Regions from separate parts of the Caulobacter sp. CCG-8 genome, predicted to be linked through region 1. Evidence: riboswitches for the same ligand, from Rfam matches in the RefSeq annotation. Region 1 holds a riboswitch; the other holds the start of a gene.
What was found. A riboswitch is a leader RNA that binds a small molecule or an ion and turns the genes downstream of it on or off. The one in region 1 is predicted to bind cobalamin.
Positions count from the first base shown of each region.

Region 2: another riboswitch for cobalamin. It lies ahead of WAE60_RS02340 (TonB-dependent receptor); the one in region 1 lies ahead of metE (5-methyltetrahydropteroyltriglutamate--homocysteine S-methyltransferase).

Region 1 is NZ_JBBEUD010000040.1:9,038-19,382, reverse strand. It holds gene WAE60_RS23895 (DoxX family protein) at 197-598, shown strand; gene WAE60_RS23890 (hypothetical protein) at 595-1,530, opposite strand; gene ilvC (ketol-acid reductoisomerase) at 1,698-2,717, shown strand; gene WAE60_RS23880 (CAP domain-containing protein) at 2,785-3,609, opposite strand; gene WAE60_RS23875 (nucleoside 2-deoxyribosyltransferase) at 3,659-4,222, shown strand; gene metE (5-methyltetrahydropteroyltriglutamate--homocysteine S-methyltransferase) at 4,309-6,636, opposite strand; cobalamin riboswitch at 6,756-6,984, opposite strand; gene WAE60_RS23865 (methyltransferase) at 7,037-7,765, opposite strand; gene WAE60_RS23860 (polyprenyl synthetase family protein) at 7,936-8,946, shown strand; gene WAE60_RS23855 (hypothetical protein) at 8,981-9,556, shown strand; gene WAE60_RS23850 (FkbM family methyltransferase) at 9,561-10,345, opposite strand, start outside.
Region 2 is NZ_JBBEUD010000002.1:160,220-180,690, reverse strand. It holds gene WAE60_RS02350 (TauD/TfdA family dioxygenase) at 1-252, opposite strand, end outside; gene cobU (bifunctional adenosylcobinamide kinase/adenosylcobinamide-phosphate guanylyltransferase) at 343-861, opposite strand; cobalamin riboswitch at 911-1,111, shown strand; gene WAE60_RS02340 (TonB-dependent receptor) at 1,219-3,147, shown strand; gene WAE60_RS02335 (threonine-phosphate decarboxylase) at 3,150-4,133, shown strand; gene cobO (cob(I)yrinic acid a,c-diamide adenosyltransferase) at 4,133-4,753, shown strand; gene WAE60_RS02325 (ABC transporter substrate-binding protein) at 4,789-5,604, shown strand; gene WAE60_RS02320 (iron ABC transporter permease) at 5,601-6,581, shown strand; gene WAE60_RS02315 (ABC transporter ATP-binding protein) at 6,593-7,372, shown strand; gene cbiB (adenosylcobinamide-phosphate synthase CbiB) at 7,365-8,309, shown strand; gene cobT (nicotinate-nucleotide--dimethylbenzimidazole phosphoribosyltransferase) at 8,338-9,384, shown strand; gene cobS (adenosylcobinamide-GDP ribazoletransferase) at 9,384-10,160, shown strand; gene WAE60_RS02295 (hypothetical protein) at 10,157-10,666, shown strand; gene WAE60_RS02290 (glucan 1,4-alpha-glucosidase) at 10,730-13,078, opposite strand; gene WAE60_RS02285 (MFS transporter) at 13,119-14,672, opposite strand; gene WAE60_RS02280 (LacI family DNA-binding transcriptional regulator) at 14,971-16,044, shown strand; gene WAE60_RS02275 (hypothetical protein) at 16,362-18,713, shown strand; gene WAE60_RS02270 (alpha-amylase family glycosyl hydrolase) at 18,905-20,471, opposite strand, start outside.

The DNA.
Region 1 (10,345 bases):
ACCGGTCCTGTCCTGAGCGAGCCCCGGGCGGATTCCCATCCGCCCGGGGTTTGTCGTTTCTCGCGGTCGCCCGCGGGCCAAGGCCAGGGCGGTGAAGTTTTTCGAGGCGGCGTGTCGGCCGGCGGGCCGAACGCGCGTCCTAGGGGCCCAGGCGCAACGCCTTCCCCGCCGTGTCGCGGCCTCGAAAGGAACGACGATGTTGAAAGCTTCGCCCATGGTCTGGACCGGACGCGTCCTGACCGGCCTGTTCGCCCTGTTCATGCTGGGCGCGTCCGTCCTGCCGAAACTGACCGGCATGCCGGTGGCGGCCGACACCCTGACGGCCTTGGGCTGGAAGGCCGACTATGTCCTGATGATCGGGATCATGGAGCTGACCTTCGTCGCCCTGTACCTGTTCCCGCGCACCGCCCTGCTGGGCGCCGTGCTGATGACCGGTCTGCTGGGCGGGGCCATGGCCACCCAGGTGCGGGTCGAGAACCCGCTGTTCAGCCACGAGCTGTTCTCGATCTATCTGGGCCTGTTCATGTGGGGCGGCCTGTGGCTGCGGACCCCGGCGCTGCGGGCGCTGTTCCCGTGGCGCGACGGGGCGACCGCCTAGACGTTCGTCGTCGACTTCGCCGCCCGCTCGTCGTCCTTGGTGGCCACGATCCCCTTCGGGACCACATGGGCGACGAAGCGTTCGACCCAGGCGTCGAACTGGGCGACATGATCGGCCTCGGCCATCATGTCGTCGGCCTGGTCGTCGGCATAGGGCTTGCCTTCACCGAACACCCCGGCGGTCCAGAGCTCGTCCGGGACCTCGATCCCGCTGTAGCGGCACTGCCAGACCAGGCCCTGATAGGCCAGCCGCTCGTCGGCGTAGGGCTCCTTCTTCGGATCGAACCAGGCCTTCTCCTTGACCAGCCTGGGCCGCCCGTCCTCGGCCATCTCGTTGGCCCCGCCGTCGCAATAGGTGAAGAAGGCGGCCGTGCGCCCCTCCAGGTGGTTGCGGGTCAGCCGCCGCCACTGGGGCGAGCGCTCCAGGGCCTGGGCCTTCAGGGTGTCCTTCTTGTCGATCAGGTCGGGACGCGGATTGCCGCCCGCCGCGCAGACCAGCCGGTCGAACATCAGCTTGAAATTGGTCGTGGGCCCGTACCAGTTGGTCGGACCGATGAAGGCCCAGGCGTCGGCGCGGGCCAGTCGGCCATAGAGGTCCAGGTCCCACATCAGGTCGGGCTGGGTGGTGCTGCGCGGGCCGTAGCAGTTGCAGGGCCAGACGCAGAGCGCCATCGACGAGGAAACGCAGGCGTTGCAGGCCTGGATCTTGGGCTTGCCGTGCTGGTTGCCCAGGTCCTCGGTGTCGATCTGCCACGCGGCCGGCAGGCGTGCGGCCATTCGCAGCATGAGCGCCCGAGCCTTGGAGTCCAGGCCCGGACAGCTGTTGTGCCGCCGCTGGGAGCCGGCGATCAGCAGCACGCGAAGGGCGCGATCCTCGGCGGGTTCAGGGGAAACGATCGGGGCGTCTTCGGGGGCTTCTCGCGGACTGGCCATGGCGGTGGAACGCCTCAAGGCTTAAAACGTCGCCACAGAGGCTTTCGGGTCACAACGTTCTGTCGTCATCGCCTTGACGAAACGGCAAAAAAACGCTCAAACGCCCGGCCTTTGTCGCTTCGCCGTTGCGCGGGGCGGCCGTATTTGACCAGTCCTGGAGAAAAAACATGCGCGTCTATTATGATCGCGACGCCGACCTCGCTCGCATCTTGGACAAGAAGATCGCGATCGTAGGCTATGGTTCGCAAGGTCATGCCCACGCGCTCAACCTTCGGGACTCCGGCGCCAAGAACGTGGCCGTCGCCCTGCGCGCCGGCTCGCCGACCGCCAAGAAGGCCGAGGGCGAAGGCCTGAAGGTCATGACCGTGGCCGAAGCCGCCGCCTGGGCCGACCTGCTGATGATCCTGGCCCCCGACGAGCATCAGGCCGCGATCTACAAGAACGACATCGCGCCCAACATCCGCGACGGCGCGGCCCTGCTGTTCGCCCACGGCCTGAACGTGCACTTCGGCCTGATCGAGCCCAAGGACACCATCGACGTGCTGATGGTCGCCCCGAAGGGCCCCGGCCACACCGTGCGCGGCGAGTACCAGAAGGGCGGCGGCGTGCCCTGCCTGATCGCGGTGCACCACAACGCCACGGGCAACGCCCTCGACCTAGGCCTGGCCTACGCCAGCGCCATCGGCGGCGGCCGCTCGGGCATCATCGAGACCAACTTCCGCGAGGAATGCGAAACCGACCTGTTCGGCGAGCAGGCCGTCCTCTGCGGCGGCACGGTCGAGCTGGTCCGCGCCGGCTTCGAAGTGCTGGTGGAAGCCGGCTACGCGCCCGAAATGGCCTATTTCGAGTGCCTGCACGAACTGAAGCTGATCGTCGACCTCATGTACGAAGGCGGCATCGCCAACATGAACTACTCGATCAGCAACACGGCCGAGTACGGCGAATACGTCACCGGTCCGCGCATCATCACCCCGGAGACCAAGGCCGAGATGAAGCGCGTGCTGGACGACATCCAGTCGGGCAAGTTCGTCCGCGACTTCATGCTTGAGAACCAGGTGGGCCAGCCCAGCTTCAAGGCGACTCGTCGCCGCTCGGCCGAGCACCAGATCGAGGAAGTCGGCGGCCGCCTGCGCGCCATGATGCCCTGGATCGCCAAGAACAAGCTGGTGGACGTGGCCAAGAACTAGGCTTCGGCTTCATCGCTGAAACGACGAACGGCGGGCTCGAAAGGGCCCGCCGTTTTTCGTTGTGCGCTCACCCCAGCACGAAGACCGGCCCCCAGGCCACCTGGTACTTCCGAGGCCCGGTCGATAGGTGCGGGCGCAGTTGCCATGCGCCGGGCGGCAGGGTCTGGGCGTTGGGGCTCTCGACATAGGTCTCGACCAGGGCCTCGCCGCCCGGTTCGGACACCGAGAACTGGTCGATGCGCGGGACGGCGCCGGACAGGGCCGCGGCGATCACGCCGACCGACGCCACGCGCAGCGGGGCGGGGGCGGAGAGGCGGGCCGAGACCTCGGCATAGGCGCCGACCGCCATCACCTCGCGGCCCTGGCGCAGGACGCCGTAGCCCACGTGGGTGAAGCCGGGCGCCAGCAGGTTGGCGCGGTGGCCGGGGCTGGATTTCCACTGGCCCATGATCTGGTCGGGCCGCACGGCGCCGCTGGCGTTCAGGCGCTCGGCGATGTTCTCGCCCGGGGCCCCCACAAGGTCGCGGGCCAGCAGGCCCACGCGGGCGGCGGGGCCGAACCCTTCGCGGGTCATGTGGTCGAAGACGCCGGTGCGGGCGATGTCGGCGGCGTGGGCGCGGGCGGCCAGGGTCAGGCCGGGATCGGGCGCCAGGGCGGCCAGGCCCTGGGCGCGCCGGAAGATGTCGCCCAGATCGTGCAGGTCGGTCTCGAAATCGGGATCGAAGTCGCCCCGGTTTTCCGCCAGCTGGCGGCGCAGGCGGCGGTCATAGGCCAGCCACGGGTCGCTCATGGCGGCCCCGGCGCGGGCGGGGACGAGCCCGGGCAGGACCAGGGCGGAGGCGGTCGCGGCGATCAGGGTGCGGCGGTCCAGGACGGTTTTGGGGGCGAGCATGGTCCTCAAGGCGGTTGACAGCGTCCCGTTTCGGCAAGTTCTAAGGGCCATGAGACCCGTACGTTCCATCTGGCTGGCCGGACCCGAACCCTGGCTTCCCGACGCCGAGGCGCAAGGTTCGCGCCAACGCGCCCTCTGTGCTGATAACGGCTTCACCGGCCTGACCGCTCCCGCCATCGTCGAGACCCAGGCCGACAATGTCGAGGTCCAGGCCCGGGAACTGTACGCCGAGAGGATGGCCAAGCTGCGGCAGGCGGACGCCGGGATCATCAACCTGACCCCGTTCCGCGGCCCGTCCTGCGCCAGCGCCGCCGCCTTCGAGGCCGGCGTGCTGGCCGGGCTGGGGCGGCCGATCATGGCCTATGTCAACATCGCCGACGAGAGCGAGGCCGAATATGTCGACCGCGTCGAGGTGCACGTCGGCGCCCAGCGCGACGAGCACGGCGTCTGGCGCGACGGCGACGGCTGCGTGGTCGAGGACTTCGGCCTGCCCGAGACCCTGATGCTGTGGGCCGAGGCCCGGCGGCTGTTCGTGATCATCACCGATGACCCGCTGCACGACCTGACGGGCCTGGAGATGTGCCTGGACGCCCTGGCGCTGTACGCGGAGTAGGGGATTAAGGTGGGGACACACACTCACGGCAAGGCCTAGCCAGTTCGGCGAAGACCGTGGGGTGAGTGTGTGTCCCCTTCTTCAGGCTACAACGCCGCCCGCGCGGCCTTGGCCGCCGCCACCATGTTGACCAGGGCCGGGCGGACCTCGTCCCACTTGCGGGTCTTCAGGCCGCAGTCGGGATTGACCCACAGCTGGCCGGGCGACAGGCGCGCGCCGGCGCTGGCCAGCAGGGCGACCATTTCCTCGGACCCCGGCACGCGCGGGGCGTGGATGTCGTAGACGCCGGGCCCGATCTCGGCCGGATAGGCGTAGGCCTCGAAGGCGTCCAGCAGCTCCATCTTCGAGCGCGCGGTCTCGATGGAGATGACGTCGGCGTCCATCGCCCCGATCGCGGCGATGATGTCGTTGAACTCCGAATAGCACATGTGGGTGTGGATCTGGGTCTCGTCGCGGACGCCGGAGGCGGTCAGGCGGAAGGCCTCCACCGCCCAGTCCAGATAGGCCTGGCGATCGGCGCGGCGCAGGGGCAAGCCCTCGCGCAGGGCCGCCTCGTCGATCTGGATGACCTTGGCCCCGGCCGCCTCCAGATCGAGCACCTCGTCACGGATGGCCAGGGCGATCTGGCGGCAGGTCCGGCTGCGCGGGATGTCGTCACGGACGAACGACCACTGCAGGATGGTGACCGGGCCGGTCAGCATGCCCTTCATCGGCCGGTCGGTCAGCGACTGGGCGTAGCGCCACCACTCCACCGTCATCGGTCGCGGACGCGAGACGTCGCCGTAGATGATCGGCGGCCGCACGCAACGCGAGCCGTACGACTGCACCCAGGCGTGCTTGGTGAACACGAAGCCGGCCAGTTGCTCGCCGAAGTACTGGACCATGTCGTTGCGCTCGAACTCGCCGTGCACCAGCACGTCCAGGTCGATCTCCTCCTGCCAGGCCACGGCGGCGGCGGTCTCCTCGCGCAGGAAGACCTGGTAGTCGGCGTCGGCCAGGGCGCCCTTGGCGTGGGCGGCGCGGGCCTTGCGCACGGCGCTGGTCTGGGGGAACGAGCCGATCGTAGTGGTCGGCAGCGGCGGCAGGTTGAGGCGGGCCTGCTGCAGGGCGATACGCTGGGCGAACGGCGCGGCGCGCTGGGCGTCCTTCGGCGTCACGGCCGCCAGCCGGGCCTGGACCGCCGGGTCGTGGATGCGCGGCGAGGCCCGACGCGCCGCGGCGGCCTTGGAGGCGGCCTCCAGGGCCGGACGGACGGCCTCGCGGCCCTCGTTCAGCGCCTTGGCCAGGATCGCCAGCTCTTCGATCTTCTGGACGGCGAAGGCCAGCCATTGGCGGACCTCCGGATCGAGGGCCGTCTCCAACTCCAGGTCGATCGGGGTGTGCAGCAGCGAACACGACGGCGCCAGGATCACGCGGTCGCCGCCGCGCTTGGAGACGATCGGGTCCAGGCGGTCCAGCAGGGCCTCCAGATCGGCGCGCCAGACGTTGCGGCCGTCGATCACGCCCAGCGACAGCACCAGCCCCTCGCGGGCCGCCGACAGCACCGCGTCCAGTTGCTCGGGCGCGCGGGCCAGGTCGATGTGCAGGCCGTCGACCGGCAGGTTGGCGGCGGTCGACAGGTTGTCGCCATAGGCTCCGAAATAGCTGGTCAGCATGATCCGCAGGCCGGGCGTGGCGTGGGTCAGCAGGCCGTAGGCCCGGCGCAGCTCGCCGCGCTCGAACTCGGTCAGGTCCAGGGCCAGGCAGGGTTCGTCGATCTGCGCCCAGTCGGCGCCGGCCGCCGTCAGGCGCTGCAGCACCTCGACATAGACAGGGATCAGCGACGACAGCAGGGTGAGGGGTGAGAAGTCCGGATCACGGCTCTTGGCCAGCTTCAGGAAGGTGACCGGGCCCAGCAGCACCGGGCGTGTGCGGATTCCCAGGGCCTTGGCCTCCAGGAACTCGTCGATCGGCTTGGTGGACGCCAGGGCGAAGACCTGGTCGCGCGACACCTCGGGGGTCAGGTAGTGGTAGTTGGTGTCGAACCACTTGGTCATCTCCATGGCCGGCAGGCCCGCGCCGTGGCCATGGACATGGCCGTGTTCACAGGCCTTAACCTGGCCCTGGGTTCCGCGCGCCATGGCGAAGTAGGTGGCGGTGTCGACGGCGTCGCCGATCCGGCCGTAGGCCGCGGGGATGGCGCCGACCATCACGCTGGCGTCCAGCACGTGGTCGTAGAGCGAGAAGTCGTTGCTGGGTACGTGATCCACGCCCAGGGCCTTCTGGCGTTTCCAGGCCTGGGCGCGCAGGCCGGCGGCCGTGGCGAGCAGGGAAGGGGCGTCGGTCTTGCCCGCCCAGTGGTCCTCGAGTGCGAGCTTCAGCTCGCGGCGCGGGCCGATGCGGGGAAAGCCCAGGGTGGCGACGGTGACGGTCATTTCAAAAGGCCTCTGCCGGTGTGAGGGCGGAGGCTGATCGGGGCGCGCGCGGCCGGTCGCGCACGGGTGCTCACGCCCCGGCCGCGCCTTTGCAAGCGACCAGACCGGGCACCCCGCCGGAGGACGTTATCTGTCGGGGCAGGTCTCCTGGCTCACGGGTCAGCGCCCCTGTCCTGGCCTTCCCGACACGCCACCGATCCAGCTTCGGCGCGTCAGTGACACGTATCGGACAGCGGCTTGCCGCTCACAGTTGCGGGGGCAGCGCCGGATTTGGGATTTCACCCCCGCACCGACTTCCCTCTTAGCTCCGGACGCGAACGTCCGCAGACCACGACGAGCCTAGAGAGCGCCCGTTCCAGCCGACCGTCAAGAGGGATATAAAGATATCCTTATATGATTTTCACCAGCCGAGCGCCGCGTCGCCGCGCAGGATCGACTCCGCCTGGGTCGAGTGCCCCGATCCCTCCCGTTCGTGCAGCACGAGGGGCGGCAGCAGCACCAGCGGCGCCTTGCCGGTCTTGGTCGCCCGCACGATCACCCGCTTGGCCGGGGCGTCGGCGAAGGGCGCGACGGGGCGGATCCGGAACGAGCCGGCCTTGGGCGCCAGCAGGGCCAGGAGGTCGGCCAAGCGGTCGGCGCGGTGGATCAGGGTGATGGTCCCGCCCTCGCGCACCGCCTTCAGACAGAAACCGGTCCAGGCCTTCAGGCCGCCGTCGGCCATCCAGGCGCCGGACTTCTCCGGCGCGGGCGCGCGCAGGGCGGCGGGGTCGTCGAAGAAGGGCGGATTGCTGATCACGGCGTCGAACACGGGCCGGTCCAGGGCGCGGAAGCCGGCTTCGACGTCGCCGGCGACGATCTCGACGCGATCAGCCAGGGCGTTCAGGGCGACATTGCCCCGCGCCAGCTCGACGGCGGCGGAATCGCGCTCCAGCCCGACGAATCGGGCGCCCTGACGGCGGGTCGCCGCCGCCAGCAGCGCGCCGCCCACGCCGCAGCCGGCCTCGATCACCCGGTCGCCGGGGGCGGCGTCGCAGGCGGCCGCCAGCAGGGCCGCGTCCATGCCGGCCCGGTAGCCCGCCACGGCCTGGCGCAGCTTGACGCGGCCGTTCAGGACGGCGTCTTCGGTCACCGCGAGGGGCTCGGGGGATGTGGGTAACGCGTCCGGCAACGTTTCAAGCCTTGTGCTCGCCTTGACCCTGACCTATCCCGCCAGCATTGTCGCTCGCAACGGCTGATCAAGCCCAAGGGACGCGAGGCGCAAGCCGACCTCCGGCGGGCGTCAGCAGGGAGAGTATGGTTTTGGACGCAGCTGCAGCGACCCTCGCCCGGGAGCCGGGATCGGTGGATCGTCTCGTGCGGCTGGCCGCCGCCGACATGGCTGGGGTCGACGCCCTGATCACCGCGCGCATGCAGAGCGAGGTTCCGGTCATCCCGGCCCTGGCCGAGCACCTGATCGCCGCCGGCGGCAAGCGCCTGCGCCCGCTGCTGACCGTGGCCGCCGCGCGCCTGGCCGGCTCGGACAACGACTCCTGCCTGAAGCTGGCCGCCGCCGTCGAGTTCATCCACACCGCCACCCTGCTGCACGACGACGTGGTCGACGGCAGCCAGCTGCGGCGCGGCAAGGTCGCGGCCCACCTGATCTGGGGCGCGGCGCAGAGCGTGCTGGTCGGCGACTTCCTGTTCGCCAGGGCCTTCGAGCTGATGGTCGAGACCAACTCGATGAAGGCGCTGGAGATCCTGGCCCGTGCGAGCCGGGTGATCGCCGAAGGCGAAGTGCTTCAACTCACCCGCAGCCACGACCTGAACCTGTCCCAGGCCCTGTATCTGGAGATCATCGGCGCCAAGACCGCCGAGCTGTTCGCCGCCGCCTCGGAAGCCGGCGGCGTCTCGGCCGGGGTGTCGGCCGAAAAGTCCAACGCCCTGCGCGACTACGGCATGAACCTGGGCCTGGCCTTCCAGCTGGCCGACGACGCCCTGGACTACGGCGGCACGACCGAGGCCCTGGGCAAGAACGCCGGCGACGACTTCCGCGAAGGCAAGGCCACCTTGCCCCTGCTGCTGGCCATCGCCCGCTCGGGCCCGCGCGAGGCCGAGTTCTGGGAACGGGCCATCGGCCGCCGCGAGCAGACCGAAGCCGACTTCCGCCGGGCCCGCGAGCTGATCGTCGGCACCGGCGCGCTGGAAGCCACGCTGGACCTGGCGGGCGGCTACGCCGACAAGGCCAAGGCCGCGCTGTCGGGCTTCCCGGCCAACGACTGGCGCACCAGCCTGGAAAGCCTGGCCGACTTCGCGGTCAGCCGACGGACCTGACGCGATGGGGCCGGGGGGATCCAAGCTCAGCAACATGCTTCCGCTGCCGCCGGAAGGCCCGCTGCCGTCCCTCAACACCGTGCTGAAGACCACGCCGGACAATCCCAGCGGCGACCCGCACGGTCACGGCCATGCGCACGAGGCGGGCGAGGCGGCCGGCAAGGTGATCGGCGGCGGCCTGGGCGTGGTGATCGGCTTCGGGATCCTGCTGCTGACCTTCGGTCCGGTGCTGTGGGCCCCGCTGTGGGCGGCCTTCTCGGCCGCCGTGCGGGTCAAGGCCCTGGCGCATAACGGCTGGCTGACGGCCGGCGCGGCGATCGCCGCCGGCCTGGTCGTGGCCTTCATGCAGTTCCTGCTGCTGGTCCAGAAGAGCCCGGTCCTGCGCTATCCGGCCGTGCTGCTGTTCTCGCTGGCCTGGGTGGGCGGGCTGTGGCTGGAGCTGACCGCCCCGCCGCACAACTGGCTGGTCCCGCCGCCCTGGCACGCGCCGGGCCCCTGGGCGATGGGCCTCGTGGGCGTCGGCACGGTGATCTATGCCGGCCTCTACCTGCTGATCCTCAAGCGCTTCGGCAAGGGCCGGTGGGCGCGCAAGTGGCAGCTGATCAAGTAGGCGGCTAGGCCTTCGCCTTCAGGCACAGGTCCAGGTGGGTGCCGTTGTCGTCCTCGACGTGGCGCTTCCAGGCCGCGTCGACATTGGCGATCACCTCGGCGGCGGTCGCGCCCTTCACGGCCTCGCGCCTCTTCTTGCGGTGCAGGATCTCGACGCCGTAGCCCAGGTCCAGGAAGAAGCTCAGCAGGGCCGAGCCCTCGGCGCGCGAGGTCTCGGCCTGGAAGGCCGGCGAATATTCCAGGAAGGTGATCGGCTTCTGTTCGGCCATGAACGCCTTGGCGCCCATGAAGGCGCGGTATTCCATGCCTTCGATGTCGATCTTCATCACGTCGACTTGACCGAGCTCGCCGCGCAGCAGGTCGATCGGCACGACGGGGGCGAAGTCGTAGTCGCTCAGGTCGTCGGGCGCGGCCTGGCCGGCCGGTTCCAGCTGGTGGTTGTTGTGCATGGTCTGGCGGCGCAGGAAGGCCGTCTCCAGCCGGTCGGACACGCCCACCAGGATCAGGCGGATGTTGTCGATGGCGTTGGCCTTGGCGCTTTCCAGGATCACCCGGCCGTTGCCCGGGCTCATCTCGATGGCGATCACCCGGCCGTCGGGCCCGACCTTCTTGGCCGCGGGCAGGGCGAAGGCCCCCCAGCTGGCCCCGACGTCCAGCACGGTCATGCCGGGCTTCAGGATCTGCAGGAAGTAGTCCAGCACCCACGGCTCGTAGTTCTTGCCGTCCAGCAGCTGCTTGGTGATCACCCAGTGGTCGGGCATGCGGAAGGTGCAGCCGCGGAACTTGACCG
Region 2 (20,471 bases), on a different contig from region 1:
AGGATGCCCCTCCAAGTCCCCGAAATACCGGCCGAAACGGACATGGTCCTCATGGCTGATGTCCTGGTCGCGGAAGAACACCACCTTGTGGCGCAGCAGCGCCGTGCGGATGGCCGCCACGCTCTCCGGCGTCAGCGGCTGGCGCAGATCGACGCCTGAGATCTCGGCGCCAAGCACCGTGCCGGCGGGCGTCACGGTGAGGCCGGCGTAGTCGGGCGTTTCCGAAGCGGTGATCGGGGTAAAGGCGTTCATGGCGTCCTCCCGGAGCGCCGCCCATCCGCGTGAGCGACTGCTGTTATCCACACCCTAGACGTGGAATTTCAGCGCTCAATCGAGTTTTTCTCATTTCAGCCGAAGCGTAAGGCCGGCCACGACCAGGGTCACGGCGTCGGCGGCCTGGGCCAGGGCCTGGTGCAGCCGCCCGGCCTCGTCGCGGAACCGCCGGGCCAGGGCGTTGTCGGGCACGATGCCGAACCCGACCTCGTTGGACACCAGCCACAGCGCGCCCGGGAACCGCGCCGCGCTCGCCGCCAGCTCGGCCGCGGCCGCCGCGAGGTCGTCGCGATCGTCCAGCATCAGGTTCGACAGCCACAGGGTCAGGCAGTCGACCACCACCACGTCGCCGGCGCCCAGGCCGTCCAGCGCGGGAGCCAGGTCCGCCGGCGCCTCGACCGTGGTCCAGGCCGGGCCGCGATCCGCCCGATGCCGGTCGATGCGTTCGGCCATCTCCGAATCGAAGGCCTGGGCCGTGGCCACCATCACCAGCCGGCCGCCGGTTTCCGCCGCCCTGGCCTCGGCCGCGCCTTGCGCGAAGGCGCTCTTGCCGGATCGGGCTCCGCCCAGGACGAGGGTGAACGACAAGACGTGCTCCAGATTACCAGTCAGATTGACCGTGTGCGGCGCAACATATAGTGCAGCTCTCGCGACAGGTTCCTCGAAAGAGGATGAAAAGGGAACTCGGGTGCGAAACCCGGGCTGCCCCCGCAACTGTAAACGGCGAGCCCGCGTGTCTTATGCCACTGGCGCTTCTCTTCGGAGCAGCGCTGGGAAGGCGACACGCATCGGCCTTGACCCGTGAGCCAGGAGACCTGCCCGTCGCGGTCGTCCTTCGTCCGGCCGGGGTGCGCCGTACGATGGGGTTCTTCCCCCGAGGCGACATCGTCGGGCCGGTCCGAATCTTCGGACCAGCCTTCGTTGCTGCGCACGGAGGATTTGAACATGCGCTCTATTTCCGTCCTGGCCCTGGTGGCCGCCCTTCCCGCTCTCGGCTTGCCGAGCCTGGCCCTGGCCGCTGAAACCGCCGACGACGCCAACGCGGTCGACCAGGTGGTCGTCACCGCCGGCCGCGCATCCGACAAGCTGTCCGAAACGCCCGTCAGCACCACCGTCATCACCGCCGAGACCCTGCGCCAGCGCCAGGCGGTGGTGGTGTCGGACCTGCTGTCGCGCACGCCCGGCGTCACCGTCACCCGCAACGGCGGCGTGGGCGGCTCGACCCAGGTCCGCATCCGCGGCGCCGAGACCGACCAGACCGCCGTGCTGATCGACGGCGTCAAGCTGAACGACCCCTCGTCGACGGGCGGCGGCTACAACTTCGCCACCCTGCTGGCCGGCGACGTCGACCGCATCGAGGTGCTGCGCGGTCCCCAGTCCACCCTGTGGGGCAGCCAGGCCATCGGCGGCGTGGTCAGCATGATCACCAAGACCCCGGACGGTCCGCTGTCGGGCGACGCCACGGTCGAAGGCGGCTCGCGCGCCACGGCCTACGCCCGCGTCGGCGTCGGGGCCGGCGGCGACTGGGGCGGCTGGCGCCTGGCGGCGGGGTCCTACACCACCGCCGGCGTCTCCAACTTCGACGAGGCGATGGGCGGCAAGGAGAAGGACGGCTACCACAACACCGCCGTCAGCGGCCGCCTGGACCTGAAGGTCGCCGAATGGGCGACGCTGGACGCCCGGCTGTCCTATGCCGCCGGCCGCAACGAGTTCGACGGCTTCCCGGCGCCGGCCTTCGCCTTCGCCGACACCGCCGAATACGGCAAGACCAAGGAGCTGGTCAGCTATCTGGGCACGCGCCTGTCCAGCTTCGACGGCGCGCTGGAGAGCCGCATCGGCTACGCCTACACCCAGACCGACCGCGACAACTACAACCCCGACCAGGCCGTCACCACCAAGACCTTCGACGCCCGGGGCACCGACAGCAGCCTCGAGTACCAGGGCACGTGGACGATCAATCCGGTCTGGCGCGCGGTGTTCGGCGCAGAGACCGAGCGCACCTGGTTCCGCACCGCCGCGCCGTCCGACTTCGACCCGAATCCCGCGGCCGACCGCCACGCCACCGGCATGGACAGCGTCTACGGCCAGCTGCAGGCCAAGCCCGGCGCGGGCCTGACCCTGACCGGCGGCGTCCGCTACGACGACCACGACACCTTCGGCAGCGCCACCACCTTCCAGGCCGGCGCGACCTGGACCCCGAACGGCGGCGCGACGATCTTCCGCGCCAACTACGGCGAAGGCTTCAAGGCCCCGTCGCTGTACCAGCTGTACAGCGACTACGGGAACACGGACCTGAAGCCGGAAGAGGCCAAGAGCTGGGACATCGGCGTCGAGCACAGCGTCCTGGACGGCCGCCTGCGCGGCTCGATCACCTATTTCGACCGCGACACCACCAACCAGATCGACTTCCTGTCGAACAACACCCCGCCCAATTTCGGCGGCTACGCCAACACCGCCAAGACCCGGGCCGACGGCGTCGAGGTGGAAGGCAGCTTCGAGGTCAATTCGCTGCTGACCCTGTCGGGCAACTACACCAACATGGACGCGGTCAATAAGTCGGCGGGCGCCAACTACGGCAAGGACCTGGTGCGCCGGGCCGGCGAGACGGCCTCGGCCGACGCCGAGCTGAGCCTGCCCAACGGCCTGACCGGCGGGGTGACGATGCAGTATGTCGGCCATAGCTTCGACAACGCCGCCAACACCCGGCGGCTGAAGAGCTACGTGCTGACCGACGTGCGGGTCTCCTATCCGATCAACGACACGTTCGAGCTGTACGGCCGGATCGAGAACCTGTTCGACCAGCAGTACGAGACCCTCTACCGCTACGGGACCCTGGGCCGCGGCGCCTTCGCCGGCGTGCGGGCGAGGTTCTAGCCATGGCCACGCCGGCGGCCCTGCTCGGCCACGGCGGACGCCTCGGCGCGGCGCGGACGGCCTGGCCGGACGCGCCGACGCCCTGGATCGACCTGTCGACGGGGATCAATCCTCACCCCTATCTGCTCCCGGCGTTCGCGCCGGAGACCTGGTCGCGGTTGCCCGATCCGGACTCCCTGCGGACCCTGGAACGGGTCGCGGCGACGGCGTTCGGGGTCGAGGATCCCGCGCGGGTCGTCGCGGCGGCCGGCAGCGAGGCGTTGATCCGCCTGCTGCCGCGCCTGCTCGAAGGGCGGCGGATCGCGATCTCGACCCGCACCTACGGCGGCCACGCCGAGGCCTGGCGAGGGGCCGGGGCCGAGATCGTCGACCCCGGCGACCGGTCGGCCGACCTGCGCGTCCTGGTCAATCCGGACAACCCGACCGGCCGCGTCGTACCGCCCGACCAGGTCCTGGACCTGGCCGACGGACCGCTGTTGGTCGACGAGGCCTTCGTCGACGTCGATCCGTCCGGGTCGGTCGCCGCGCTGGCCGGGACGTCCGGCTTCGAGCAACTGATCGTCCTGCGCTCGTTCGGCAAGTTCCACGGCCTGGCCGGCGTGCGGCTGGGCTTCCTGATCGCCGAACCGGCCCTGGCCGCCCGCGCCCGCCAGGCGCTGGGCGACTGGCCGGTGTCGGGGCCCGCGATCGCCGCCGGTCTGGCGGCCTATCCCGACACCGCCTGGGCGGCCCAGACCCGGCTGCGCCTGATCGAGGACACCGTGCAGCTGGACGGCCTTCTGCGCCGCGCCGGGTTCGAGATCGCGGGCGGGACGACCCTGTTCCGGCTGGCGCGGGCCGCCGACGCGCCGCGCCGGTTCGAGGCCCTGGCCCGGGCCGGCATCCTCACCCGCCCCTTCCCCTGGGACGAGACGCTGATCCGCTTCGGCCTGCCCGGCGCCGAAGAGGACTGGCTCCGCCTCGCCGACGCCCTGGAGACCCTCTGATGAGCGAAGACCCGAACGTCCAAGACCTCAACGCCAAGCACGCCGAAGCGATGAAGGCCCTGAAGGCCGAGCGCGACGCGATGATGGAGACCAAGACCCTCGAGAAGGGCCTGCTGCTGGTCCATACCGGCGATGGCAAGGGCAAGTCGTCGGCCGGCTTCGGCATGGTGGCGCGCCACCTGGGCTGGGGCCTCAAGGTCGGCGTCGTCCAGTACATCAAGGGCAAGTGGAAGACGGGCGAGCGCCTGTTCTTCAAGAAGTTCCCCGACCAGGTCCGCTACGAGGTGATGGGCGAGGGCTTCACCTGGGACACCCAGGACCGCGAGCGCGACATCGCCGCCGCCCGCGCCGCCTGGCTGGTCTCCCAGGAGATGATCGCCGACCCCAAGCTGGATTTCGTGCTGTTGGACGAGATCAACATCGCCCTGCGCTACGACTATCTCGACATCGACGAGGTGGTGGCGGTGCTGAAGGCCCGCCCCAACGACAAGCACGTGTGCCTGACCGGCCGCAACGCCAAGCCGCAACTGCTGGAGATCGCCGACCTGGTCACCGAGATGACCCTGGTCAAGCATCCGTTCGAGCAGGGCTTCAAGGCCCAGCGCGGGGTCGAGTTTTGACCGGCCTGACGCGGAGGACGGCGGTCGGCGCGGGCTTGGCGGCCGGCCTCGCGGGCGGCGCGGCGAGCGCCCGCGCCCTGCCCCGCGTCATCTCGCTCAATCCCTGCCTGGACGCCGTGCTGGTCCACGTGGCCGACCGTCCGCAGGTCGTGGCGCTCAGCCACTACGCCCGCGATCCGCAGCAATCGAGCATCGCCAAGATCGCCCTGACCTATCCGATGACCTACGAGAGCGCCGAGGAGGTGATCGCCCTGCGGCCCGACGTGGTGCTGACCGCCGCCCATTCCTCGCCCGCCACCCGCGCCGCCTTGAAACGGCTGGGCATCCGCACCGAGCTGTTCAAGGTGCCCAACAGCTGGGTCGAGAACCAGGACCAGATCCGCCGCATCGCCGAGGCCGCCGGCCACCCGGAACGGGGCGAGGCGCTGATCGCCCGGGTCGAGGCGGCCATGGCCAAGGCCGCGCCGCGTCCGGGAACCCGTCCGGTCACCGCCCTGGTCTTCCAGCCCAACGGCTTCGCCGCCGGCCACGGCACCCTGGTCGACGAGATGATGCGCCGCGCCGGCTTCGTGAACGTCGCCCAGCGCTACGGGCTGAAGAAGTGGGGCAACGTCTCGCTGGAGCGCCTGCTGGCCGATCCGCCCGAGGTGCTGCTGGCCGGCCAGGCCGCGCCCAACGCCCCGACCTGGGCCGAACGCATCCTCAACCACCCGGCCCTGGCCAGCGTCTCGCCGCGCATGACCCGCGCGGTGTTCCCCGAGCGGCTGCTTTATTGCGGCGGTCCCGGCCTGATGGACACCGCCGCCGCCCTGGCCACCGCCCGCCGACAAGTCCTGGGAGCCGCCGCATGACCAAGCGCCTTCTTCTGCTGGGCGGGCTCTGCCTGCTCGTCGTGCTGCTGAGCGGGCTGTCGCTGATGGCCGGCCGTGTCTGGGTGCCGTGGAGCGCCTGGTCGTCGGCGAGCCACGACCCGCGCTGGGCGATCATCTTCGAGCTGCGCCTGCCCCGGACCGTCCTGGCGGTCGCGGTCGGCGCCGCCCTGGGCCTCTCCGGCGCGGCCATGCAGGGCTACACCCGCAACCCGCTGGCCGATCCCGGCGTGCTGGGCGTGTCGTCCATGGCGGCCCTCGGGGCGGTGATGACCATGTATCTGAGCCTCGGCCTCTCCACGCCCTGGCTGCTGTTCGCGGCGGCCATGATCGGCGCGATCGTCGGCGTGGGGGTCATGCTGGTGCTGGCGGGCGGGACCGGCGGAACCATCACCTTCATCCTGGCGGGGGTGATCCTCAACACCGTCGCCAGCGCCGGGGTCGCCCTGGCGCTGAGCCTGGCCCCCAGCCCCTGGGCCGCGCAGGAGATCATCAACTGGCTGCTGGGCTCGCTGGCCGACCGCAGCGCCGACGACGTCTGGCGCGCCCTGCCCTTCATCGCCGTCGGTTCGGGCCTGATGCTGTTCCTGGGCCGGGCCCTGAACGCCCTGACCCTGGGCGAGACCGGCGCCAAGGCCCTGGGCGTGGACCTGAACCTGACGCGCGTGCTGCTGGCCGTCGGCGTCGGCCTGGCCTCGGGCGCCAGCGTGGCGGTGACGGGCATGATCGGCTTCGTCGGCCTGATCGTGCCGCACCTGATGCGGCCGTTGGTCGGCCACCAGCCGGGGGCCCTGCTGGCCCCCAGCGCCGTGGCTGGAGCGGTCCTGGTGCTGGCCGCCGACATCGTGGTGCGGCTGACGCCTTCGGCCGCCGAGGTCCGCCTGGGCGTGGCCATGGCCGCCGTGGGCGGGCCGTTCTTCCTGGCCCTGCTGATCTCGATGCGCCGGAGGCTGGCATGAAGGAGAGCGGCATGAACGATCTCGTCGCCGAAACCTTGACCGTCGCCCTGGGCGGCCAGGCGGTGCTGGCCGGCGTGAGCGCCCGGTTCCGTCCGGGAGAGGTCACGGCCATCGTCGGCCCCAACGGCGCGGGCAAGTCGACCCTGCTGGCCTGCCTGGCCGGACTGCGTCGGCCCGACGACGGGCGCGTGTCGCTGGGGATCGAGCCGATCCTGACCCTGTCGCACCGCGAGCGCGCCAGGCGCATCGGCTTCCTGCCCCAGACGCCCGAGGTGGCCTGGGCCGTGGACGTCGAGACCCTGGTCGGCCTGGGCCGCACGCCGCACAGCGGCGCGCGGGGCCTCAGCGACGCCGACCACGCCGCCGTCCAGGCCGCCCTGGTCCGCACCCGCATGACGGGCCTGGCCCATCGCGACGTCCTGACCCTGTCGGGCGGCGAGCGGGCCCGCGCCCTGCTGGCCCGGGTGCTGGCGGGCGAGCCGTCGTGGCTGCTGGCCGACGAACCCCTGGCCGGTCTGGATCCGGGCCACCAGCTGGACACCGTCGACCTGATGCGCGCCTTCGCCGTCGAGCACGGCCACGGCGTGGTCATGACCCTGCACGACCTGGGCGTGGCCCTGCGCCTGGCCGACCGGGTGCTGGTGCTGCGCGACGGGGCCCTGATCGCCGACGCCGCGCCGCTGGACGCCCTGACGCCGGCGGTGCTGAAGCAGGCCTACGGCGTGGAGGCGGTCATCGTGCCCGGCGCGGCCGGTCCCCTGATCGAGCTGATCGGTCGCGCGGATGGATGAGGCCGCGCCCTGGCCCTGGGTCGCGGCCCTGGCCCTGGGCCTGGAGGCGGTGCTGGGCTATCCCGCCGGGCTGAAGCATCCGGTCGCCTGGCCGGCGGCGTTGATCGAGGGCCTGGAACGGCGCTGGAACCGGCCGACCGCCTCGGACGGGCGACGGCGGGTGCTGGGCGTGGTCCTGGTCCTGCTGCTGATCCTGGCCGCCGCCGCGCTGGGCGTCGCGATCCACGCCGCCCTGGGCTCCAGCCTCCCGGCCCTGACCCTGGTCGCCCTGATCGCCACGACGGGCCTGGCCCAGCGCAGTCTGCACGACCACGTCGCCGCCGTGCTGGCGCCGCTGCAAGCCGGCGACCTGCCGGCCGCCCGCGCTGCGGTGGCGATGATCGTCGGGCGCGACACCGAGGCGCTCGACGCCGAGGGCGTGGCGGCCGCCGCCCTGGAGAGCCTGGCCGAAAGCTTCAACGACGGCGTCGTCGCCCCGGCCTTCTGGCTGCTGGTCGGCGGCCTGCCGGGCCTGTTCGTCTACAAGAGCGTCAATACCGCCGACAGCCTGGTCGGGCACAGGGAACCGCGCTGGCGTGCGTTCGGCTGGGCCTCGGCGCGGACCGACGACCTGCTGAACCTGATCCCCGCGCGGCTGGCGGGCGCCCTGATCGCCCTGGCCGGCGGGGGCGGCTGGCGGACCATGCTGCGCGACGCCCGCCGCCACGCCTCGCCCAACGCCGGCTGGCCCGAGGCGGCCATGGCCGGGGCGCTGGCCGTCCAGCTGGGCGGCGAGGCCCGCTACGACGGGGAGACCGTCGCCCGGCCGACCTTCGGCGACGGGCCGCGCCCGAGCGCCGACGACCTCGAACGGGGCCTGCGCCTCTATCGTCGCGCCTGCGCCCTGCTCTGGCTGCTCCCGCTGGCGGCCGGCCTGATCATCGCCCTCGCCCAATAACCCTCCCTCGGCTATCCAAGATCTCGTCATGACCACGCTTTCCGCCCTCACCGCCGCCATCACCCCGGTCGACGCCGCGCTGGAGCCCGCCCTGCGCGCCCTGCTGGACGGCAAGGCCAAGCCGCCCGGATCGCTGGGGCGGCTGGAGGACCTGGCCGTGCGGATCGGCCTGATCCAGAACCGGCTGGACCCCCGCATCGCGCGCACCGACCTCTACGTTTTCGCCGGCGACCATGGCCTGACCGCCGAGGGCGTCTCGGCCTATCCGTCCAGCGTCACGGCGGCCATGGTCGGGCTGTTCCTGTCCGGCCGGTCCAGCGTCGGCGCCCTGGCGCGGGCCACGGGCGTCGCGGTCCGGGTCGTGGACGCCGGGGTCGACGCCGACCTGCCCGACCATCCCGAGCTGATCGCCGCCAAGATCCGGCGCGGGACCCGCAACGCCGCCCGCGAGCCGGCCCTGACGCCGGACGAGGTGCTGGCCGCCATCGTCAAGGGCGCCGACATCGCCCGCTCGGCCGCCGCCGACGGCGCCGACGTCATCGCCCTGGGCGAGATGGGCATCGGCAACAGCTCGTCCGCCGCCCTGATCATGCACCGCCTGGCCAACGCGCCGCTCGAGGTCTGCGTCGGCCAGGGCACGGGCCACGACGCCGCCGGCCTGGCGCGCAAGCAGGCCGGCATCGCCCGCGCCGCCTGGCGCTCCGACGCGACCCAGCCGCTGGACGTGCTGGCCCAGTTCGGCGGCTGCGAGATCGCCATGATGGCCGGGGCCGTGCTCGGCGCGGCCTCGATGCGGCGCGCGGTCCTGGTCGACGGCTTCATCAGCACGGCCGCCGCCCTGGCCGCCATCCGCCTGGTCCCCGCCGCCCTGGACTACTGCGTCTTCGCCCACGGCTCGGCCGAGCGCGGCCATCCCCTGATGCTGCGGACCCTGGGCGTCCGCCCGCTGCTGGACCTGGACCTGCGGCTGGGCGAAGGCACCGGCGCGGCCCTGGCCGCCCCGCTGCTGGTCGCGGCCGCCAACCTGCTGACCGACGTCGCCGCCCTGGCCGACGTCCTGGCCGCTCCCGATTGATGGGCCGCCCCCGACTGATGCCGCGCCAGCTGAAGCTGTTCTTCTGCGCCCTGCAGTTCCTGACCCGGCTGCCGGCCCCGTCGTTCGCCGACTTCCAGCCGGACTGGATCACCCGCGCCGCCCGCTACTATCCGCTGGTCGGCCTGATCGTCGGCGCGATCAGCGCCGGGGTTCTGCTGGCGGCGGGACAGCTGTGGACCGGCCTCCTGCCCGCCCTGCTGGCCGTGGCGGCGGGGGTGCTGGTCACCGGCGGCTTCCACGAGGACGGTCTGGCCGACACGGCCGACGGCCTGGGCGGCGGCCAGACCCCGGCCCGCCGGCTGGAGATCATGAAGGACAGCCGGGTCGGGACCTACGGCGTCCTGGCCCTGGGCCTGACCCTGGCGATCAAGGTCGCCGCCCTGGCGACCCTGCCCCTGGCGACCGCCGCCCTGGCCCTGGTCGCCGCCCACGGCGCGGGCCGCGTGGCCGCCGTCGCGGTCATGGTGCTGGGCCGGCATGTCAGCGACCGCGACGACGCCAAGTACAAGCCCGCGCCCGACGGCGTGCGGCCGTTCGAACTGCTGGTCGCCGCCGCGCTGGGCCTGTGGCCCCTGGCGCTGCTGGGCTGGTCGGGCCTTGCCGGGGCGGCCGTCGGGGCGGCCCTGGCGGCGGTGTTGGCCCTGACGGCCCGGCGGCTGATCGGCGGCCACACCGGCGACGTGCTGGGCGGGATCGAACAGGCCTGCGAGCTGGGCGTCGTGCTGGGCGTCTCGGCGATGGCGACGATCCGATGACCCTGCTGGTCTGCCCCCTCAGCCAGGTCGAGGCGGCGCGGGCCCTCCACCGGCCCTCGCATCTGGTGAGCCTGCTGTCGCCCACCGGCGAAGCCGTCTGGCCCGCCTCGGACCTCGGCGACGCCCACCTGCGCCTGGCCTTCCACGACATCCCCGAACCGCGCGAAGGCTACACCGCGCCCGACGCGGCCCTGGTCGCGCGGCTGCTAGACTTCGCCGCCGGCTGGGACGCCGCGCGGCCGATGCTGGTCCACTGCTGGGCCGGGGTCAGCCGCTCGACGGCGGCCGCCTTCATCGTCGCCTGCCAACGCGGGCCGGAGCGCGCCGAGCGCGACATCGCCCAGGCCCTGCGCGCCGCCGCGCCCTACGCCACCCCGAACCCGCTGATGGTCAGCCTGGCCGACGCGGCGCTGGGTCGAGGCGGTCGCATGTCGGCCGCCGTCGTCGAGATCGGCCGCGGCGCAGACACCTTCGAGGGCGCGCTGTTCGAGCTGCCCTTAAGGTGAAGCTTCAAAAGCGACACTTTCGTCCGCGCCGGATTTCGCAGGCGCGGACGAAGCTTGGCCGCTCTACTTCGCGTAGCGCGCCGCCACCGGCTCGTAGCGATCCCACACCTGGCCGTCGCTGACCGAGCGCAGCAGCTTGACGTATTCGGCGTGCGACCAGGCCAGGGGCGTGGCCGAGTCCGTGCCCTCGCCGCGCGCATAGCCGTGCGGATTGGGGCCGATGCCGTCCCAGACCTGTTCGGGGATCAGCAGGCCGTCGTTGGCGAACAGCTCCATGGCCTTGACGTAGCGGTCACGGATCTTGCGGATCGTGGCGGCGTCGGGCTTGCCGTTCAGGCTGGCCAGGGCCAGCTCGTAGTGGCCGCGCTCGCCGGTGAAGATCGGCCAGACCCGGCCGCGCTGGCCGGGGCTCATCTTGCCGCCGACGCCGTAGTTGGCGCCCGTCTGGGCGTCCTCGCCGTAGCCGTCGACGTCGTAGCGCCGCCAGCCCGGGAACTCGCCCTCGACGCCGGGGAACGTGAAGTCGTAGCGCACGCGGTAGAGGTCGGCCCGGCTGGTGTCGTCCAGTTCCGGCAGGCTGCCGACGATCGCCTTATCGTCGGCCCGGCGCACGCCGTAGCGGACCAGCTCCAGGAAGCCGCCGTCGACCACCTGGTCCTTGGGCGGGGCGATCTGGCCGTTGGCCGCGCCGATCGGGGCGTGGTCGTTGGGGTCCTCGTTCTGGTTCAGGCGGACATAGTAGGTCCCGTCGCCGAACGGCCCCTTGGTGGTGACCATCCGGGCCTCGACCTTGGCCGAATAGGCGTCGGCCGTGGCGCGGTAGCGGGCCGCGCCCGTCGCGTCGCCCGCCAGCTCGGCGATGTCGCCCGCCGTGACTAGGCCGGCGATGGTCGCCGCCGTGGTCGAGGGCGAGTAGCCGCCCTGCTCTTCCCAGCGCTCCTGCTGGGTGAACGGCGGCGTGATCGTCTCGTGGTTCCAGCCGATCCCCACCTTGCCGCCGTCGACCAGGAAGTCGGCCGCCGGCTTGATCATCTTGCCGTAGTAGGCCTTCAGGTCGGCTTCCGAGAGCCAGCCCAGCTTCCACAGCTTCCAGCCCAGCATGATCGGCATGGCCGTCTGGTCCAGCTGGACGCCGACCCATTCGGTGGTGCCGTCCACCCAGGTCTTCTGCAGGAACCAGCCGCCGACCCCGGTATTGCCCTTGGTGCCGGCCTTGACCTGCACCTGCGGCAGGTAGTGGAAGGCCGCCAGCGGGGTCTGCTTGTCGCCCAGGGCCGCCAGGGCCATGGCGCACTGGTAGAAGTCGCGCGGCCAGACGGCCTTGTAGCCCGTCGAGGGCTTGGAGGCGTCGACCGTGTCGCCCCACGGGTTGGACAGCGAGGCGATCAGGGCGCCGGCATAGGTGCGGTCCTCCTGCACCTTCAGCATCAGGGCGCTGGCCTGGACCAGCTTGCCGCCGTCCTCCGAGGCCTCGCGCAGGCGCGGCAGCTCGGTCAGCGAAGCCAGATAGTCCTCCCACCCCACGCGGTCGCCTTCGCCGTTGTAGCGGGCCAGGACCTCGTCATAGCCGGTCTTCAGCGTGGCCGAGGCGGCCTGGTCGGCGGCGGCGGCGTTGGGGCCGAAACCGATGGCGTAGTCCACCGTCACTTCACCGTCCTTGATCTCGGCGACGCGACCCGTGAGCATGATCGCGCCACGGACATTCCCGGTGTCAGCATGGAGGTCGTTCAACTGGCCGTCGGCGGCCAGGTCCGTGAGCCCGTCCGTCTTGCCCAGGAAGCCCGCGCTGGCCGCGCTGAACGGTTGCGACCCCTTCAGGGCCAGGAACACGTCCTTCTCATTCGCGGTCAGGGCTGTGTTGCTGGCCGTCCCGGCGTCGTCGCCGCCGGTATTGGCCATATGCGGCTCGAGCAGCAGATAGGGCGTGATCGGTCCCTTCAGGGCCCGGAAGGTGACGCGAACGAACAGCGACTGGCGATCGGGATCCGTGAAGATCCGTTTCTCGATCTCGAACGCGCCGCCCTTGTGCGTCGTGGTGACCTTGTAGGCCGGCGATAGAGGACGTCCCGCCGCATCGACGTGGAGATACTCGGTCTTCGTCGTGGTGTCCGGTCCCTCGATCGCGATCCCGCGCGAGAACCGCACGGCAAAGCGCAGCTGCTTGATCTGGGCCTCGTGGATCAGGCCGTACATGGTCTCGGTCAGGGTCCCGTCGGCGATCGAGAACCACACCTTCGACACCGCGCCCGTCGGGCCGCCGTCCTTGTAGGCGCCGTCGACATAGGCCTCGTAGGACGCCCCGACGCCGGTCTTGGCGGCATAGGCCCAGGTGGTCGGGGTCTGGGCGTGAGCGGCGGCGCCCAGGGCGACGGCGGCCGTTGAAGCGAGCGCGAGCATCTTCAGGCAACGCATGGAACTACCTCGTGAAATGACGGCGTCGATGAGACGCGATTCAAGCTTTTGACAGGACTTCGGGCGCCGGGACGGCGGCCGGCGCGGCCTTGGGCTCGCCCACGTCGCGGACCAGGAACACGCAGGCGGCGGCGGCCAGCATCCCGCCCGCGCCCAGGACCAGGGCCCAGATCGCCTCGCCGCCGAAGAACGCCCTCAGCAGCAGGCCCAGGATGGTCGCGGCCAGCAGCTGCGGGATGACAATGAAGAAATTGAAGATGCCCATGTAGACGCCCATCTTCCGCGCCGGCAGGGCGCCCGACAGGATCGAGTACGGGGCCGACAGGATCGACGACCAGGCGAAGCCCACGCCGATCATCGGCAGCCACAGCAGGCCGGGGTCGCGGATCAGCGGGAAGACCGCCAGGCCCAGGCCGCCCAGGCCCAGGCACAGGGCGTGGCTGGCCTTGCGGCCGACGGCGCGGGCGATCGTCGGGATCACCAGGGCCGCCAGGGCCGCCACGCCGTTGTAGATGGCGAACAGCACCCCCACCCAGTCGGCGCCGTCGTTATAGGCCCGCGAGGCGGTGTCGGCGGCGTGGTAGTGGAAGGCGGCGACGGCCGGGGTCGTGTAGATCCACATGGCGAACAGGCCGAACCACGAGAAGAACTGGACCACCGCCAGCTGCTTCATGGTGGCGGGCATGCGGAACAGGTCCTCGACCACTTCCGAGAAGCCGTTGGCGGTCCGTCCGCCCCGCCGCAGCAGGCCGGCGACCAGTTGCGCCGCGCCGAACAGACCGACCATGCCGGCCAGGACATAGACCTCCTTCTCCAGCCGCGTCGCGAAGATCGCGGCGGCCAGCAGCAGGCCGGCCACGGTCCAGACCAGGCCGCCGACGATGTAGGCGCGGACCGTGCGGGTCGGGGCGTCGGCCTCCGCCGCGGCCTTGCGCGCGGGGTCGGACGCCTCGAAGGCGGCCAGCTGGTCGGGGCTGTATTCGCGGCTGGTGAACACCGTCCACAGCACGGCCAGCAGCAGGCCCGCCGCGCCGGCGTAGAAGGCGATGTGCACCGACGGCGGCACGCCGCCGCCCTCGGCCACGTTGCTGACCGAGAACCAGTGGGTCAGCATCCACGGCAGGGCCGAGGCCAGGACCGCCCCGACGCCGATGAAGAAGCTCTGCATGGCGTAGCCCGAGGCGCGCTGCTCGTCGGGCAGGTTGTCGCCGACGAAGGCCCGGAACGGCTCCATGGTGATGTTTATCGAGGCGTCCATCACCCACAGGGCGGCCGCGGCGATCCACAGGACCGGGGCGTTGGGCATGACCACCAGGGCGGCGCTGGTCAGGATCGCGCCCCACAGGAAGTACGGGCGGCGGCGGCCCAGGCGGCCCCAGGTCTTGTCGCTGAGATAGCCGATGATCGGCTGCACCAGCAGGCCGGTGGCCGGGGCGGCGATCCACAGGATCGCCAGGTGGTTCACCTCGACGCCGAGGCTCTGGAAGATTCGCGAGGTGTTGGCGTTCTGCAGCCCGAAACCGATCTGGATCCCGAAGAACCCGAAGCACATGTTCCAGATCTGGAAGACATTCAGTCGAGCCTTGGTCGCCATCGCTCCCCTTCCCCGCCCCGTTGACCGGAACTTTGCGCAAATTTTTTCAGCGCTTTGTGAGGCGGCATTTGTGCATGCGCCGTTCCGGCTGGCAACGGGATTTTCCAAATTTTCCGGGCTCGAAGTGCGGATACATGAGGAATTCCACGGAACCCTCGGGGCTCGGAGCCCATCCCGCAGCCAAGGAAGATGGCAGAAGATTGCATAAATTTTCAAGATCGCGCGACGGAACGCGGCCGCGCCTCGTCCATGACGCTTGAAAAGCATGTCCACGGCGCCTTAACAAAGGTCTGAAAAGATTTGCGGCAAATTTTGCAGCGCATCTCGACACAGAGATTCGACGGGACGGGGCGGGACAGTGACCAAGGGCGCGACGCGGCTTGAAGACCTGGCCAGGCTGGCCGGCGTATCGATCTCCACCGCCTCGCGGGCGCTGAACGACAGCCCGGCCGTCAACACGCGCACCAAGCAGCTGATCTGGAAGCTGGCGCGCGAGATGGACTATCCGTTCCGCCGCTACATGCCCGCCGGCCCGATCGGCGCGGAAGGCACGATCGCCATCGTCGTCCCCCGCCCCCAGGGCCGCGAGGGCCGGCTGTCGGACCCGTTCTTCCTCGAGCTGCTGGCCGGCGTCGGCGAGGCGGCGCGCGAACGCGGCTGCGACCTGGTCATCAGCCACGTGGCCCCGACCAGCTTCGAGGACCTGTCGGTGGCCATGACCACCAGCCGCGCCGACGGCGTGATCTTCCTGGGCCAGAGCTGGCTGCACACCGCCTTCAACCGCCTGGCCGAGACGGAAGGCCGCTTCGTGGTCTGGGGCGCTCAGCTTCCGGACCAGGCCTATTGCTCGGTGGGGTCGGACAACCCGCTGGGCGCCAAGCGCGCGACGCTGCACCTGGCGCGCCTGGGCCGCAAGCGCATCGTCTTCCTGGGCGACACCGAGGCCCCCGAGGCCATGCAGCGCCATCGCGGCTATCTGGACGCCGTCGAGCAGTTCGGCCTGGGCGTCGATCCGGAGCTGATCGTGCCGGCCCATTTCGAGGTCGAGTCCGCCGAGGCCAGCGTCGATTCCCTGATCCAGCGCGGCGTGAAGTTCGACGGCGTGGTCGCCGCCTCGGACCTGATCGCCCTGGGGGCCATCCGCGCCCTGCAGCACGCGGGGATGTCGATCCCCGGCGACGTCTCGGTGATCGGCTATGACGACGTGCCCTTCGCCCGCTATTCGCGCCCGGCGCTCAGCACCATCTCGCAGGACACCGCCAAGGCGGGCCGGCTGATGGTGTCCAAGCTGCTGGACGCCAGCGGCCAGGGCGCCAGCCGCTCGGAGCGGGTGCCCACGGACCTGATCATCCGCGAATCCTGCGGCGGCTGACCGCCTGCCGGCTAGGCGATTTGCGGGGTCGGCCCTGAGGCGATGACCCTATGGAGCCCCTCCGCTCGCGAGGGAAAATGCCCGCTCACCCGGCGATCGCGCCTTCCTGGCCGGTCCGGAAATCCCGAGCGAGGCGGCCGTGAAGACCTTATTGGCGATGGGCCTGGCGCTGTCGATCACGGCGCCGGTCGGTTTGGCCGGGCTGTCCGGCGGCGCATGGTCCCCGGACGCGGCGACGGCGGCCGAGCCGGCCGCGACCACCGCCGCCAAGACCATCGACGCCCCGCCCCTGGCCCCGGTCCTACCAGGTCGACGGCGTGTCGTTCTCGCTCTACCGCCCCGAGGTCGATTCCTGGGAGGGCGACACCCTCAAGGCCCGGGCCGTGATGGCGGTGAAGACCGGCGAGACCAAGGACGCGTCGGGCAAGGCGGTCGCCCAGCAGGACTACGGGGTCCTCTGGCTGACCGCCCGCACCGAGACCGACAAGGAAGCCCGCGAAGTGGTGCTGGACCGGCTGACCATCGACCGCGCCAGCTTCCCGGCGGCCAAGGACCAGGAGACGCGCTACCTGGCCCTGGCCCGCAAGGTCGCGCCGACCACCAGCCTGGTGGCCAGCCTGAACCAGCTGGAAGCCTCGCTGGCCCTCACGGAGGCGGGCCGATCGCCCGAGGTCTCGCAGCCGGTCGACAACGCCCCGCCCGAGATCCTGTTCGCCTTCACCCCGACCCTGCTGGTGCTGATCGACGGCCAGCCGGTGCTCAAGCCCTCGGGCGTGGCCAGAGTCGAGCGGGTGATCAACACCCGCGCCGTGCTGCTGAAAAGCCAGGGCGCCTTCTACCTGACGCGGGACGGCAAGTGGGCGACGGCGACCTCGCTGGACGGGCCGTGGACCCTCGTCGCCAAGCCGCCGGCGGCCGTGACCCAGGCGGCCGCCAAGCTGGGCCCCGCCAAGCCGCCGCCGGCCCAGGCCGACCGGCAGGTCGATCCGGCCGCCGCCCAGCCCAAGGCCACGATCCTGGTCCGCACCCATCCGGCCGAGCTGATCAGCGTCGAGGGCGACCCGGCCTTCGTCCCGATCCCCGGCACGTCCCTGAAGTTCGTGTCCAACACCCCCGCCGACGTGCTGATCGACGGCGCGGGCGGCTGGTACGTGCTGATCGCCGGGCGCTGGTTCACGGCCGCCTCGTCCAAGGGACCCTGGCGCTGGGTCGATCCCAAGATCCTGCCGGCCGACTTCGCCAAGATCCCCAGCGACGGCCCCAAGGGCGCGGTCCTGGCCTCGATCCCCGGCACGCCCGAAGCCCGGGAGTCGCTGGTGGCCAACGCCGTCCCGCAGACGGCTACTGTCAACCGCAACGAGGCCCGCTTCGACGCCCTCTACGACGGCGAGCCGAAGTTCAAGCCGATCCAGGGCACGGGGCTGAGCTACGCGGTCAATTCCCACGCCCCGGTGATCAACGCCGGCGCGTCCGGCTACTACGCCCTGGAGAACGGGGTCTGGTTCAGCGCCGCCGCGCCGAGGGGACCGTGGGCCGCCGCCACCCAGGTGCCGCCCGAGATCTACAAGATCCCCAGCGCCTCGCCCCTGCACTACGTGACCTATGTCACGATCTACGGGACCAACGGCGACGAGATCTATGTCGGCTACACCCCCGGCTACTACGGCACCGTCGTCAGCGACGGGGTCGTGGTCTACGGCTCGGGCTATCCCTGCGACAGCTGGGTCGGGACCGAGTGGTACGGCTGCCCCACGCCCTACGGCTATGGCGCCGCCTTCGGCTACGGCGCGGCCATGGGCTGGGCGCTGGCGTTCGGGTGGGGCTGGTACGATCCCTGGTACGATCCGTGGTGGGGCCCCTGGTATCCCTACTATCCGGGCTACTATCCCATCGGCGGCGTCGTGGCCGGCAATGTCTACGGCCGCTGGGGGAACAGCGTGGTGGCCGGCACGGGCGCGGCCTGGGCCAATCCCTGGACTGGCAACTACGGCCGGGCCGGACAGGGCGGCTACTACAACACCCGCACCGGCGGACGGGGCTACGGCTACGCCGGCCGCAACACCAACATCTACACCGGCATCTCGACCGCGGCGGCCGGCGGGGTGCGCTACAATCCCCAGACCGGGCGGGTCGTGGCCGGCCAGGGCGGCTCGATCTCGAACATCTATACCGGCGAAGGCGTGGCGGGCGGCTCGCGCACCGTGGTCAACACCGAGACCGGCCGCGTGACCAACCAGGCCGGCGCGGCCGGACGCGGCCAGGAGGGCGCGGGCGCGATCGGCGGGTTCAACACCCAGGGCCCGGGCGGCGGCGAGGCGAAGGGCGCGGGCTACATCCACTACGACCGCGACACCGGCGACATCTCCAAGGGCGGCGTCGTCGACATCAACGGCAACATCTACGCCGGCAAGGACGGCAATGTTTACAAGCACGGCGAAGACGGCTGGGAACAGGCCGGGGCCGGCGGCAAGTTCTCGAAGACCGACCGCCCCGACCCGTCGCTGGACCGCGAGCGGGTCAGCCGCGACCGCGGCTTCGAACGCGACCGCAGCGGCGGCGCCGGCTTCGAACGCTCGGCCGCCAGCCGCCCATCCTTTGACCGGGGAGCCTACGGCGGCGGCTTCGGCGGCCACATGGGCGGCATGCGCGGCGGCGGGCGCCGGCGCTAAGGCTTCGCTCTCGACCTGCGGCGCGGATATTCTGGCGAGATCAGAACCCAAACCGTTGTCTTCCCGGAAGCCTCGCAGAGGCTGTCCGGGCCCCAGGGGACTGGGCGAAGGCGGTGCGGTCCACCTGGATTCCGGGTCTACGGCCCGCTACGCGGCCTCCGCCCGGGATGACAAACAAAGTCGGATGCGCCCTAGGCCTTGCGCGCCACCAGCCCGGCCATGGGCGGCAGCACGCCCTCCCCGGCCAGGTTGACGCTGTCGACGATCGCCCAGCCGGCCGGCAGGTCCCAGGCCGCGGCCTCGAAGCCCAGGTTGAAGGCGCACAGCACCTGGTCCGCGCCCTCGCCCCGCAGGAACACCAGCAGCGGCTCGGGCGCCTCGACCAGGGTCATGCCGCCCGTCCGCAAGGCCGGCAGCCGGCGGCGCAGCGCGACCACGCGGCGGGTCAGGTTCAGGGTGGAGTCGCCGTCGCGCTCCTGGCGGTCGACGGCCAGGTCGATGTGCGACGGATCGATCGGCAGCCAGGGCTCGACCTTGGAGAAGCCCGTGTGGGCGGCCACGGCCACCCAGGGCATCGGCGTGCGGGCGCCGTCGCGCCCCAGGGTCTCGGGCCAGTTGGCGATCGCCTCGGGGTCCTGCAGGCGGTCGTAGGGCACCTCGGCCTGGGGCAGGCCCAGCTCCTCGCCCTGGTAGATGAAGACGTTGCCGCGCAGGCAGACCAGCAGCAGCAGCGACATGTCGGCGAAGGCCTTGGGATCGCGACCCCGGGCCCAGCGCGACACCGCGCGCGGCGCGTCGTGGTTCGAGAAGGTCCAGGACGGCCAGCCCTGGCCTTCCTCGCCCGACCACATGGCGGTCCCCTGCCGGATCAGGTCGGCCGCCAGGGTGTCGGCGTAGAGGTAGAGGAAGCCGTAGGCGCTGTGCAGGCGATCGGGGCCCTGGGTGTACAGCTTCATCTCGCTGTCGGCGCGCTCGCCCCCGACCTCGGCCACCATGAAGCGGCCGCCGTACGACTCGCCCAGCAGGCGCAGCCGGGTCAGGAAGGCGGGGATGTCGTCGTGCGACTGATTGTGGAAATGGTGCTGGAAGTCGAACGGCCGGGTGCGCTTGCCCTCGCCGCTCAGGATCGGCGGATTGTCGGTCAGGGCCTGGTCGTGCATCGCGAAATTGATCGCGTCGAAACGGAAGCCGTCGACGCCGCGCTCCAGCCAGAACCGGGCCGTGGCGATCAGGGCGTCCTGCACCTGCGGGCTGTGGACGTTGAGGTCCGGCTGGGCCGACAGGAAGTTGTGCAGATAGTACTGGCGGCGGCGCGCGTCCCAGGTCCAGGACGGCCCGCCGAACACCGACTGCCAGTTGCTGGGCGGCGAGCCGTCGGGCTTGGCGTCGGCCCAGACGTACCAGTCGGCCTTGGGGTTGCTACGGTCCTGGCGGCTGGCCTTGAACCACGGGTGCTCGTCGGAAGTGTGCGAGAACACCTGGTCGATGATCACCTTCAGGCCCAGGGCGTGGGCCTTCTCGATCAGGCGGTCGAAGTCGGCCAGGGTCCCGAAGATCGGATCCACGTCCTCGTAGTTCGAGACGTCGTAGCCGAAGTCCTTCATCGGCGAGGTGAAGAACGGCGACAGCCAGACGGCGTCCACGCCCAGCGAGGCCACGTGCTCCAGGTGGGCCGTGACGCCCGGCAGGTCGCCCACCCCGTCGCCGTTCGAGTCTGCGAAGCTGCGCGGATAGATCTGGTAGATCACCGCGCCGCGC